Regions from separate parts of the Pseudomonas sp. DW-iso3 genome, predicted to be linked through region 3. Evidence: riboswitches for the same ligand, from Rfam matches in the RefSeq annotation. Region 3 holds a riboswitch; each other region holds the start of a gene.
The links. Region 3 has a riboswitch for cobalamin ahead of cobW (cobalamin biosynthesis protein CobW). Riboswitches for the same ligand answer to the same signal wherever they lie in the genome.
Positions count from the first base shown of each region.

Region 1: another riboswitch for cobalamin. It lies ahead of cobO (cob(I)yrinic acid a,c-diamide adenosyltransferase); the one in region 3 lies ahead of cobW (cobalamin biosynthesis protein CobW).
Region 2: another riboswitch for cobalamin. It lies ahead of AC4PS7_RS12125 (ABC transporter substrate-binding protein); the one in region 3 lies ahead of cobW (cobalamin biosynthesis protein CobW).

Region 1 covers NZ_JBZXDZ010000003.1:364,979-368,247, reverse strand. Annotated here, with positions in the region: gene AC4PS7_RS10800 (cobyrinic acid a,c-diamide synthase CobB) at 1-1,052, opposite strand, end outside; gene cobO (cob(I)yrinic acid a,c-diamide adenosyltransferase) at 1,049-1,660, opposite strand; cobalamin riboswitch at 1,740-1,990, opposite strand; gene AC4PS7_RS10790 (C40 family peptidase) at 2,088-2,627, opposite strand; gene AC4PS7_RS10785 (C40 family peptidase) at 2,772-3,269, opposite strand, start outside.
Region 2 covers NZ_JBZXDZ010000003.1:655,101-658,369, forward strand. Annotated here, with positions in the region: gene AC4PS7_RS12120 (FecCD family ABC transporter permease) at 1-559, opposite strand, end outside; gene AC4PS7_RS12125 (ABC transporter substrate-binding protein) at 556-1,566, opposite strand; cobalamin riboswitch at 1,671-1,865, opposite strand; gene AC4PS7_RS12130 (DNA/RNA non-specific endonuclease) at 1,902-2,828, opposite strand; gene AC4PS7_RS12135 (M4 family metallopeptidase) at 2,957-3,269, shown strand, end outside.
Region 3 covers NZ_JBZXDZ010000004.1:480,256-483,524, reverse strand. Annotated here, with positions in the region: gene cobN (cobaltochelatase subunit CobN) at 1-81, opposite strand, end outside; gene cobW (cobalamin biosynthesis protein CobW) at 85-1,152, opposite strand; cobalamin riboswitch at 1,246-1,445, opposite strand; cobalamin riboswitch at 1,811-2,015, shown strand; gene AC4PS7_RS14275 (CbtB domain-containing protein) at 2,112-2,300, shown strand; gene AC4PS7_RS14270 (CbtA family protein) at 2,312-3,016, shown strand; gene AC4PS7_RS14265 (cobalamin biosynthesis protein) at 3,013-3,269, shown strand, end outside.

The sequences.
Region 1 (3,269 bases), on a different contig from region 3:
ACCGCATCGCCTTGCAGCAGGCCCACCAGTTCGGCGCGAACACCCTCGACGTCGGTCAGCGAGTCCAGCAGGTAGAGCATGCCGCCGCATTCGGCGAGCAGCGGTTTGCCGGCGGCATGATGAGCGCGGATGGCGTCAAGCATCGAGGTGTTTTCCGCCAGCGCCTGGTGGTGCAATTCCGGATAACCACCGGGCAGATAGAGGCTGTCGACGTCAGGCAATTTGCGATCGTGGATCGGCGAGAAAAACTCCAGTTCAGCGCCCATTGCCCGCAGCAGGTCGAGGCTGGCGCCATAGGTAAACGCGAAGGCTTCGTCGCGGGCCACGGCGATGCGCACACCGTTGAGCAGTGGCTGGGTTTCGATCACTTCCGGTGCGGCAAAGGTCACTGGCGGCGGCAAAGCCACTTCGCAACTGCTGCCCAGCGCTTGGGCGGCTGCATCGAGACGCACATCGAGGTCGTTCAGTTCGCTCGCCTGTACCAGGCCTAAGTGACGGCTAGGCAGTTCGATACCGGTCTCGCGGGATAACGCGCCGTACCAGCGCAGGCCTTCGGTGAGGCTGCCTTCGAGCAATTGTGCGTGACGCAAGGTGCCAACGCGATTGGCCAGCACCCCGGCAAACGGCAGATCCGGCTGATAACGTGCCAGGCCCAGGGCCAACGCGCCGAAGGTCTGGGCCATCGCCGTACCGTCAATCACGCCCAAGACAGGCACGCCGAAGTGTCGCGCCAGGTCGGCGCTGGACGGTGTGCCATCGAACAGGCCCATCACGCCTTCGATCAGGATCAGGTCCGCCTCCCCCGCCGCTTCCCATAGCAAGCGACGACTTTCCTGCTCGCCCACCATCCACATGTCCAATTGATACACCGGCGCACCGCTGGCGCGTTCGTGGATCATCGGATCGAGGAAGTCCGGGCCGCATTTGAACACGCGTACCCTGCGCCCCAGGTTGCGGTGCAATCGGGCAAGCGCGGCGGTGACGGTGGTTTTGCCCTGGCCGGACGCCGGTGCGGCAATCAAGACGGCCGGGCAATGACGGGGCTGATTCAAAGTTCGACGCCCTTCTGTGCCTTGATACCGGCTTGGAACGCGTGTTTGAGCATGCCCATTTCGGTGACGGTGTCGCCCATTTCGATCAGTTCAGGCTTGGCACCGCGGCCAGTGACCACCACGTGTTGCATCGGCGGGCGGGCTTGCAGGTCGCTGAGCACCTGGTCCAGGTCGAGATAGCCGTGCTTGAGGGCGATGTTCAGTTCGTCGAGTACGACAAGACCGATAGACGGGTCCTGCAGCAACTCGCGGGAAACCGCCCAGGCGGCTTCGGCGGCGGCGATGTCACGCTGGCGGTCCTGGGTTTCCCAGGTGAAGCCTTCGCCCATGACATGAAAGCGCACTTGCTCAGGGAAACGGCGGAAGAACAATTCCTCACCGGTACTGTTGCGCCCCTTGATGAACTGCACCACACCGCACTGCATGCCGTGCCCCATGGCCCGGGCCAGCATGCCGAACGCGGAGCTGCTCTTGCCTTTGCCGTTGCCGGTCAGCACCAGCAACAGGCCGCACTCGTTCGGGGAGTTGGCGATGCGTTCATCGATCACGGCTTTTTTGCGCAGCATGCGCGCCAGGTGGCGTTCGTCGCGGTCGGGGGAATCGGTCATGGCAGCTCTCCGTTGGGGCTGGACAAAAACGGCGGGCAGGAAAAAGAAAAAACAGACAGCCAAGCATCGCCCACCGTGATGCTGTTGGATGTTGCAGGCCGGTCTCCGGGCTCATGAGTGGCGCGCGTCTTATAGAAGCGCAGACCGACGCTGCGCCTTCCCATATCGCGAGCGATACAGTGGCAAAAGGCAGCGTCTTGACTCATTTACCGTTGCGGGGGCAGCGCCGGGATCGCGGCGTCACTGTGTACAAGTGCGCTCACTCACCGGCTTCCCTGTTTCACTCCGTCGACCCATGGGTCACAGAGCACCTGGAACAAGCGGCGAAGGGTAGTAGTTTGAGGGGCGAGCTGCAAGCTTCAAGCTGATCGACGCAAGCAGGCATCGCACCGCTTGCAGCTTCACGCGTGAAACCTGCCGCTGCTTTCTAGGGATTACGCGCCAGATTGCCTGGCAACACGCGCTTGGCGCTCAGGTAGGCATTCTGCCAATACGCCTTGGACAAGGTGTCCAGCTTCACCGTACCGCCGGTTTGCGGTGCATGCACAAAACGGCCTTCACCGACGTAGATCCCGGCGTGGCTGACCTGTGAACCGCCGCCCGTGGCAAAGAACAACAGGTCGCCCGTCTGCAGATTCTGCTCGCTGACATCTTGCGCACGCATCACGATCAATTCGCGAGTGGTACGCGGCAGGGAGATACCGGCAGCGTCGCGGAAGACAAAACCGATCAGGCCACTGCAATCAAACCCGGAGTCCGGTGTGTTGCCGCCCCACCGATAAGGCGTGCCGACCAGGCCCAGGGCACGGAAGAGGACGTCTTCGGCCGCAGGCGAGAAATTCTGGCTGGAATAGTTGAACACCGGCTTGGGCTTCACCGCTACGGGAGCAGGCGGCGGTGGACGACTTGCGCAGGCGCTGAGCAGCGCGGCGCAAAGAATGAGGATCAGGCGGGCCGAGGTCGACATGGGCAGAACAATCCTGGTCTGGATGCGGCTTTCGCTGCCGAACGCTGAAAACCAGAACGCGCAAGCAAAGCTCGCGCGAACGGATTACAACAATGTCCAGGGATTCTAGCGCTTACACGTCAAACTTCAAGTATCACTTTAAGTTTACTTGCTAGCGGTAACTGTCGTCGGGGCCATGGCGAGTGCGCGCTTGGCTTCGATGAAGGTTTTGCTCCAGTAGCTGTCGCCCAGGTTGTCGACTCGAACACCGCCACTGCGACGGCTGCTGGAGTGGATAAACTGGTTGTCGCCCAAGTAGATACCGGCATGACTCACACGACCACGCCCTGCCGTACTGAAGAAAAGCAGATCACCGGGCTTGAGGTTGTTGCGCGCGACCAACGGTGCATCCACGTTGATCATTTCGCGGGTGGAGCGTGGCAGGTTCATGCCCGCTTCTTCACGAAACAGATAGCCGATGAAACCGCTGCAGTCGAAGCCGGCTTCAGAAGTGCCGCCGAAACGGTAACGGGTACCGATCAGGGACATGCCGCGTTCGAGGATGCTGTCGGCCAGAACGGGAAGCTGGTAAGGCTTGCTACCGGAGAAGTTGGTCAGCTCTTTTTCAGTTGCCAGCTCTTCTTCATAAACAGAAGCAGACTG
Region 2 (3,269 bases), on a different contig from region 3:
TGCCGAGCAGCCAGAACAGGATGCCGCGCGCCTGTTCGGAACTGGCGGATTTGGTGATCAGGAAGGCGGTGAGCGCATTGAACAACTGCGAGCCGGCAATGCCCGCCAGAATGATCTGGCCGGTGCCGCTGGCCGAACCGCTGGCGCGCGCGAGCAGGATCACCAGCGCAAACGCCGCCATGGCGCCAACAAACGCGCCCGCCGACAACGAAATCAACCCGCCGCCCACGCCGATCAACGCCACCAGCACCGCGCCAGTCGAAGCGCCGGCACTGATGCCCAGCAGGTAGGGATCGGCCAGTGGGTTGCGCAACAGCGATTGCAGGATCACCCCGCACGTCGCCAGCCCGGCGCCACACGCAGCGGCGACCAGGGCGCGGGTGAGGCGGTAGTTCCACACCACGCCTTCGTCGATGGGGTCAAGCACGTAGCTGGCCGCCCACAGTTTGTTGGCGAGCACCTGGAGCACGACTTGCGGCGAGATGGCGGTTTCGCCGATCGCCACCCCCGCGAGTAGGGCGGCTAATAGCAGGGCCAGGGCGAGTAGGGTGCGCGTCATTTGGGCAGGTCGTAGCCGTCGATGGCCGTGGCCAGTTGCTCAAGCCCGTCGAACGTGCGGATGCTGGCCTGCAGCGCCAGGGCATCGAGGATGATGATGCGGTTGTTTTTCACCGCGTCCATGTTGCGAGTCACGGGATCGCTGCGCAGGAAGGCCAGTTTCTTTTCATGGTCGTCGGCGGGGTAGCGGCGGCGGTCCATGCGTGCGATCACCAGAAAGGTCGGGTTGGCCTTGGCGAGGGTTTCCCAGCCGACGGCGGGCCATTCTTCATCGGATTGCACCACGTTGTGCAGACCGAGGGTTTCCAGCATGAACTCTGGAATGCCCTTGTGGCCGGCCACGTAAGGATCGCTGGCCATCTCGGAACTGGAGAACCACACCAAGGCACTGGCTTGCTTGAGGCCTTTGCTTTGCACGGTGGCAACAGATTTGGCCAAGCGTACCTTGAGGTCGTCGTTCAACTGTTGGCCGCGCGCCTGTACGTCGAAGATCTCGGCGAGTTGGCTGATGCTTTTATAGATCGTCTCGATTCGGAACGGCTCCAGCCGTGTGCCGTCGGCGCCTACCAGGTTGTCCTTGCCTTCGCAGTCGGAGGGCAGCAGGTAAGTGGGGATCTTCAGTTCATGGAATTGCTCGCGGGTGCCGACCACGCCCTGGGGCCCGACCACCCACTCCAGCTCGGCGGCCACCAGCTGCGGGCGCTTGGCGATCACGGCTTCAAAGCTCGGCTCATTGTTGGCTAGCCGCTCGATGCCGTCGTTCTGCACCTTGTACTGCGGCAGTACGCTGTTGAACCACAGTGAGGTGCCGACCACTTTGTCCCCCACGCCCAATGCGTAGAGCATCTCGGTGGCCGCCTGGCCGATGGTCACGCTGCGGGCGGGGGCTTGCTGGAAGGTCAGGCGACTGCCGCAGTTTTCCACGGTCAGCGGGTAGTGGGTGGGCGCGGCTTGGGCGAGGGCACAGAAGCCCAGGCCGGTGAGCAGGGCGGTAACGCGTGGCAGCATGGGGCAATCTCCGAATGAACCGTACGTGCCATTCGGAAATACACCCTTAAGCGCTGCACTAGAAAAACAGGCAAGAATGTCCTTCCCGGACACCCCGCCGGTTGGTAATTGAGCTTGGGCCGGCAGGTCTCCTGACTGATGCGTCGTCGCCAGGCTCCGGCCTTCCCGGACAAGGTCCAGTGGCATCAGGGAGCAGGCTCAGCACCTACAGTTGCGGGGGCAGTTCCGATTGGCGAGGGTGTACCGCGCTTCGGATTCCCTATTAGTCCCGTTTGGGAACCGGCGCGGTATGGTAGTTGATTAGGGCGGGGCGATATAGCCCGAGGCACGCCCGGTCAGAGACGAATGTCTTCAGGCCCCTGTATCAGGGCTTCAATCCGCGTGCCGGTGGCGCGTTCTTCGTTGCTGAAGCCGTCGTAGTCGGCCAGGTTGGCAAAACGCAGGCCGGTGAGGCGTTCTATCTGGATTACGCTGCGCTGGTAGGTCCTAAGCTGGCCGAACACCAGGTCGAGCTGGCCCAGCTCGCGGCTCTGGTCGATCATGTAGGCGCTGGCCGAAGGCTTGCCGTCATCGCTGAGGTAGGCGACCACTTTCCAGAACGCCTTGGGGATCTGGACGCCCCGGTACACCCGGTCTTCGTCGGCGAACACCGGGCCGGTGAACACGGTGGCTCGGGCTTTCCAGCGCTGGGTGTTGTCGAGGATGTAGTCTTCGAGCTCCAGCCACGTTTTCTGGTTGAACCCGCTCATCTGCGGTGAACAGTTGGTGAAGTGGAAGGTGTCGAAGTTGGCGGTTTGCGCCGCGTCGCCCCAGTTGGGGTCTTGTCGGCGCACCAAGTGGCCGCGATCCAGGCCGTTGCTGGCATACAGTGCTTCGCCCACCTGCGCATCAATGGGCAGGCGTCCGTCGTAGGCCCAGGTGTCGTTGCTGCGAATGATGTCCATATGCTGCCCGCCATCGATGTTGACGCCCACATACAGCGCGAGCCGCTTCGAGCGTGACATCGTTATCGAGAAGTGCGTGTAGTCCAGGCGCTTCTGGACATCGCCGGCCAAGGTCTCTTCAACCGTAGGCCAGGGCACCCCGAAGCTGCCGAGAAAGTCCTCAGCGTAGCCGCGTCGGTCCTTCAAGTCGTTGGCCGAGGTGACGCGGGGCGTCGCGGCTCGTGCCTCCAGCAATGTGGGGCTCGGTGCGATCAATGGGCGCAGGTCAGCGAGCCTGGGGCGGTATGAAAGGTCGATTTTGGCTTTACGTGCGGGCATCGGTCAGTCCTCCTTGGATAAACACGACTGCAACATAGGTTAATGACAATTGATGACACGCGATAACCCCTGGAGGCTATCCTGAATCGATGACCCGGACGTTGTTACCTGCCAAATGGAGCCAGCCAATGTGTGTTCGCCAGCCGAATCGTAATCCGATTTTCTGCCTGATCCCGCCCTATATGCTCGACCAGATCGCGCGCAACGGGGACAAAGCGCAACGGGAGGTCGCGTTGCGCACCCGCGCCAAGGACACAACGTTCCGCTCGCTACGGATGGTCGCCGTGCCTGCCAAGGGACCGGCGCATATGGCCCTGGCCATGGGGGCCGATAAACGCCGCTCGATCTACAGCGCCGAGGGCGCCGACAGCCTGCCGGGCACGCTGGTGCGTGGCGAGGGGCAGCCCGCCAGTGGTGATGCGGCGGTGGACGAGGCCTATG
Region 3 (3,269 bases):
CAGATCAGCGGGGGTTTGTCCGAGGTCGGCAATATTGTCGTCCGAGACGAAACCACCGGGCTGGGTCCTGAGCAGGTGCATGGGTTAAACGCTGAGGGCTGCGCGCAGTTGCGCTTCAAGGCCCGCCGCGTCGAGGTCCTGACCGATCAGCACCAAGCGTGTGATGCGTGCTTCGTCCGGGCCCCAGGCACGGTCGAAGTGCTTGTCGAAACGCGTACCCACCCCCTGGATCAGCAGGCGCATCGGCTTGTTCGGAATCGCAGCGAAGCCTTTGACGCGCAGGATGCCGTGTTGCACCACCAACTGGGTCAGGGCGTCGAGCAGCAGCGCTTCATCGGCCTGCGGCAGGTCGATGGAGATGGAGTCGAAGGCGTCGTGATCATGGTCATGATCGTCTTCACCGTCATGGTGATGGTCGTGATGACTGTGGCGACCGTCGATATGCTCTTCGGAGCCGGCACCCAGGCCGATCAGCACGTCCAACGGCAAACGACCGCTGCTGGCTTCAATGATCTTCACCGCGGGCGGCAGTTCTTCCGCGACTTCCAGGCGCACACGGGCCAGGTCTTCAGGGCTGATCAGGTCGCTCTTGTTGAGGATCACCAGGTCGGCGCTGGCCAGTTGGTCGGCGAACAGCTCATGCAGCGGCGACTCGTGGTCCAGGTTCGGGTCGAGCTTGCGCTGGGCATCCACCTGGTCCGGGAAAGCGGCGAAGGTGCCGGCGGCCACGGCCGGACTGTCGACCACGGTGATCACAGCGTCGACGGTGCAGGCGCTGCGGATTTCCGGCCACTGAAAGGCTTGTACCAGCGGTTTTGGCAGGGCCAGGCCGGAGGTTTCGATGAGGATATGGTCGAGGTCGCCGCGACGGGCCACCAATTCGCGCATCACTGGAAAGAACTCTTCCTGCACGGTGCAGCACAGGCAGCCATTGGCCAACTCGTAGACGCGGCCGTTGGCTTCTTCTTCGGTGCAGCCGATGGAGCACTGCTTGAGGATTTCACCGTCGATGCCCAGTTCGCCGAATTCGTTGACGATCACGGCGATGCGACGGCCCTGGGCGTTGTCGAGCATGTGGCGCAGCAAGGTAGTCTTGCCCGAGCCGAGGAAGCCGGTGACGATGGTGACGGGGAGTTTGGCCAGTGTTTTCATCGGATGCCCTTGGGGGCGGGCATACGGGACGATAGGCCCTGCGACGGCGCGCAGCAGCGGATTTCGTCACCGGATCACCCCGCCCGGTTGAAGTAGAAAATCGGTTGCGAGGCAGGTCTCCTGGCTTGGGGCTTGCGGGTCTTGCGACCGGCGCTGGCTGCGCCTTCCCGCCTTGTCGGCAGTGGCGTGGCAGTCAGCTGAACCCTTTACAGTTGCGGGGGCAGCCGCGGCTTGGACCGCGTTCCCTTCTTAGCTTCGGCCTGGGCCGAAGAACCTCGAAGGGTGTAAGGCTACGCAGTGCTTGGGGGATGGTCAATGATGGGTTGGGTTGGGTACATATCCGTTTCAGCGGTAACGGCTGAAATGGGTTCCGCCCTTACGGCGGGTCACTTTGGAAAAGAGCCCCAAAGTAACCAAAGGGCTCTTGCCCCAACACTCGGCACCTCGCTCACGCTCGGTGTGCCCGTAATCCGACAGGGATTGGGGGGGCGCTTAGGATCAAGATCAAGATCAAAAGCAAAAGCACAGCGGCCTGACAGCCGGCTTGAGTGGTGTAGAGCAAAGGCGGTTCGCTGTAGGAGCGGAACCCATTTCAGCCATCACCGCAGCAACGGATATGTACACACCCCAATTGACTCCCCTCCCACCCCCATGCTCTCCTACACATCTTGTTTCGGGTGCCCTTCACAGGGTGAAACGGGAAACCGGTGCGTCATAGCGATATGACCAGTCCGGTGCTGCCCCCGCAACGGTAAGCGAGTGAAGCGTCAGATCCACTGTGCCTCGACGGCATGGGAAGGCGATGCTTATTAGGCAGACTGCCCCTCGCAAGCCCGGAGACCGGCCCGAAAAAATCAGATAACAAACCCGCGGTGGGCGGGCGCTGTTCAAACCCTGCGTGCCTGGCTCGCGGGGTTTCCATGCGCTCGTTTCACCCAGACACCTGAAAGGGACGCGCCATGTCAATCGTCAGCAGCACCTCGCACTCCGCCAGCAGCACCGCTACCCTGAGCCAACGCCTGACCGCCGCCATCGGCGCGTCGATCCTTGGTGCGTGCCTGGTGTACTTTGCCGGTTTCTCGCACATCGAGGCCGTGCACAACGCTGCCCACGATACCCGCCACAGCGCTGCGTTCCCGTGCCACTGAGACCTGCCGACATGATCAAGCGTATCGTGCAAACTGCAGGTTTCACCGGCCTGCTGGCCGCCCTGTTGCTGACCTTGCTGCAAAGCTTCTGGGTCGCCCCGCTGATTCTGCAGGCGGAAACCTTTGAAAAGGCCCCGGCCGCCACCGAAGTGGCCCACGAACACACCGAAGGCGCTGCCGCCCACACCCACGATGCCGAAGCCTGGGAGCCGGAAGACGGCTGGCAGCGCGTGCTCTCGACCACAGGCGGTAATCTGGTAGTCGCGGTCGGTTTTGCGCTGATGCTGGCCGGTCTCTACACACTGCGCGCGCCAACCCGCACCGCCCAAGGCCTGCTGTGGGGCTTGGCCGGTTACGCAACCTTCGTGCTGGCACCGACGATGGGCCTGCCGCCTGAGCTGCCGGGCACTGTCGCCGCGGACCTGGCGCTGCGCCAAACCTGGTGGATCGGCACTGCGGCTTCTACAGCTGCCGGCATCGCTTTGATCGTATTTGGTCGTAACTGGCTGTTGAAAGTGCTGGGCGCGGCGATCCTCGCCGTCCCCCACGTGATCGGCGCGCCACAGCCCGAAGTGCATTCGATGCTGGCACCGCAAGCCCTGGAAGCACAATTCAAGATCGCTTCACAGTTGACCAACGTCGCTTTCTGGCTGGCACTGGGCCTGATCAGCGCGTGGCTGTTCCGCCGCAACCGTGACGACCAATACTCGGCATGACCCTGGTGATCGGCCTGGGTTTCCAGCAGGGTTGCGATCTTCACACCTTGCTGGCGCTGTTCGATTCAGCCCTCGCCGAGGGCGGTATCGAGCGTCACCGTATTAGCGCGCTGGCCAGTATCGATCGCAAACAGAATGAACCGGGGTTACTGGCTCTGGCCCAGAGGCTGAACCTGCCACTGCAATGTTTCAGCGCCGAGCAACTGGCGGCGTTTGAGCACCGCCTGAGCCACAAATCCGACATCGCTTTTGC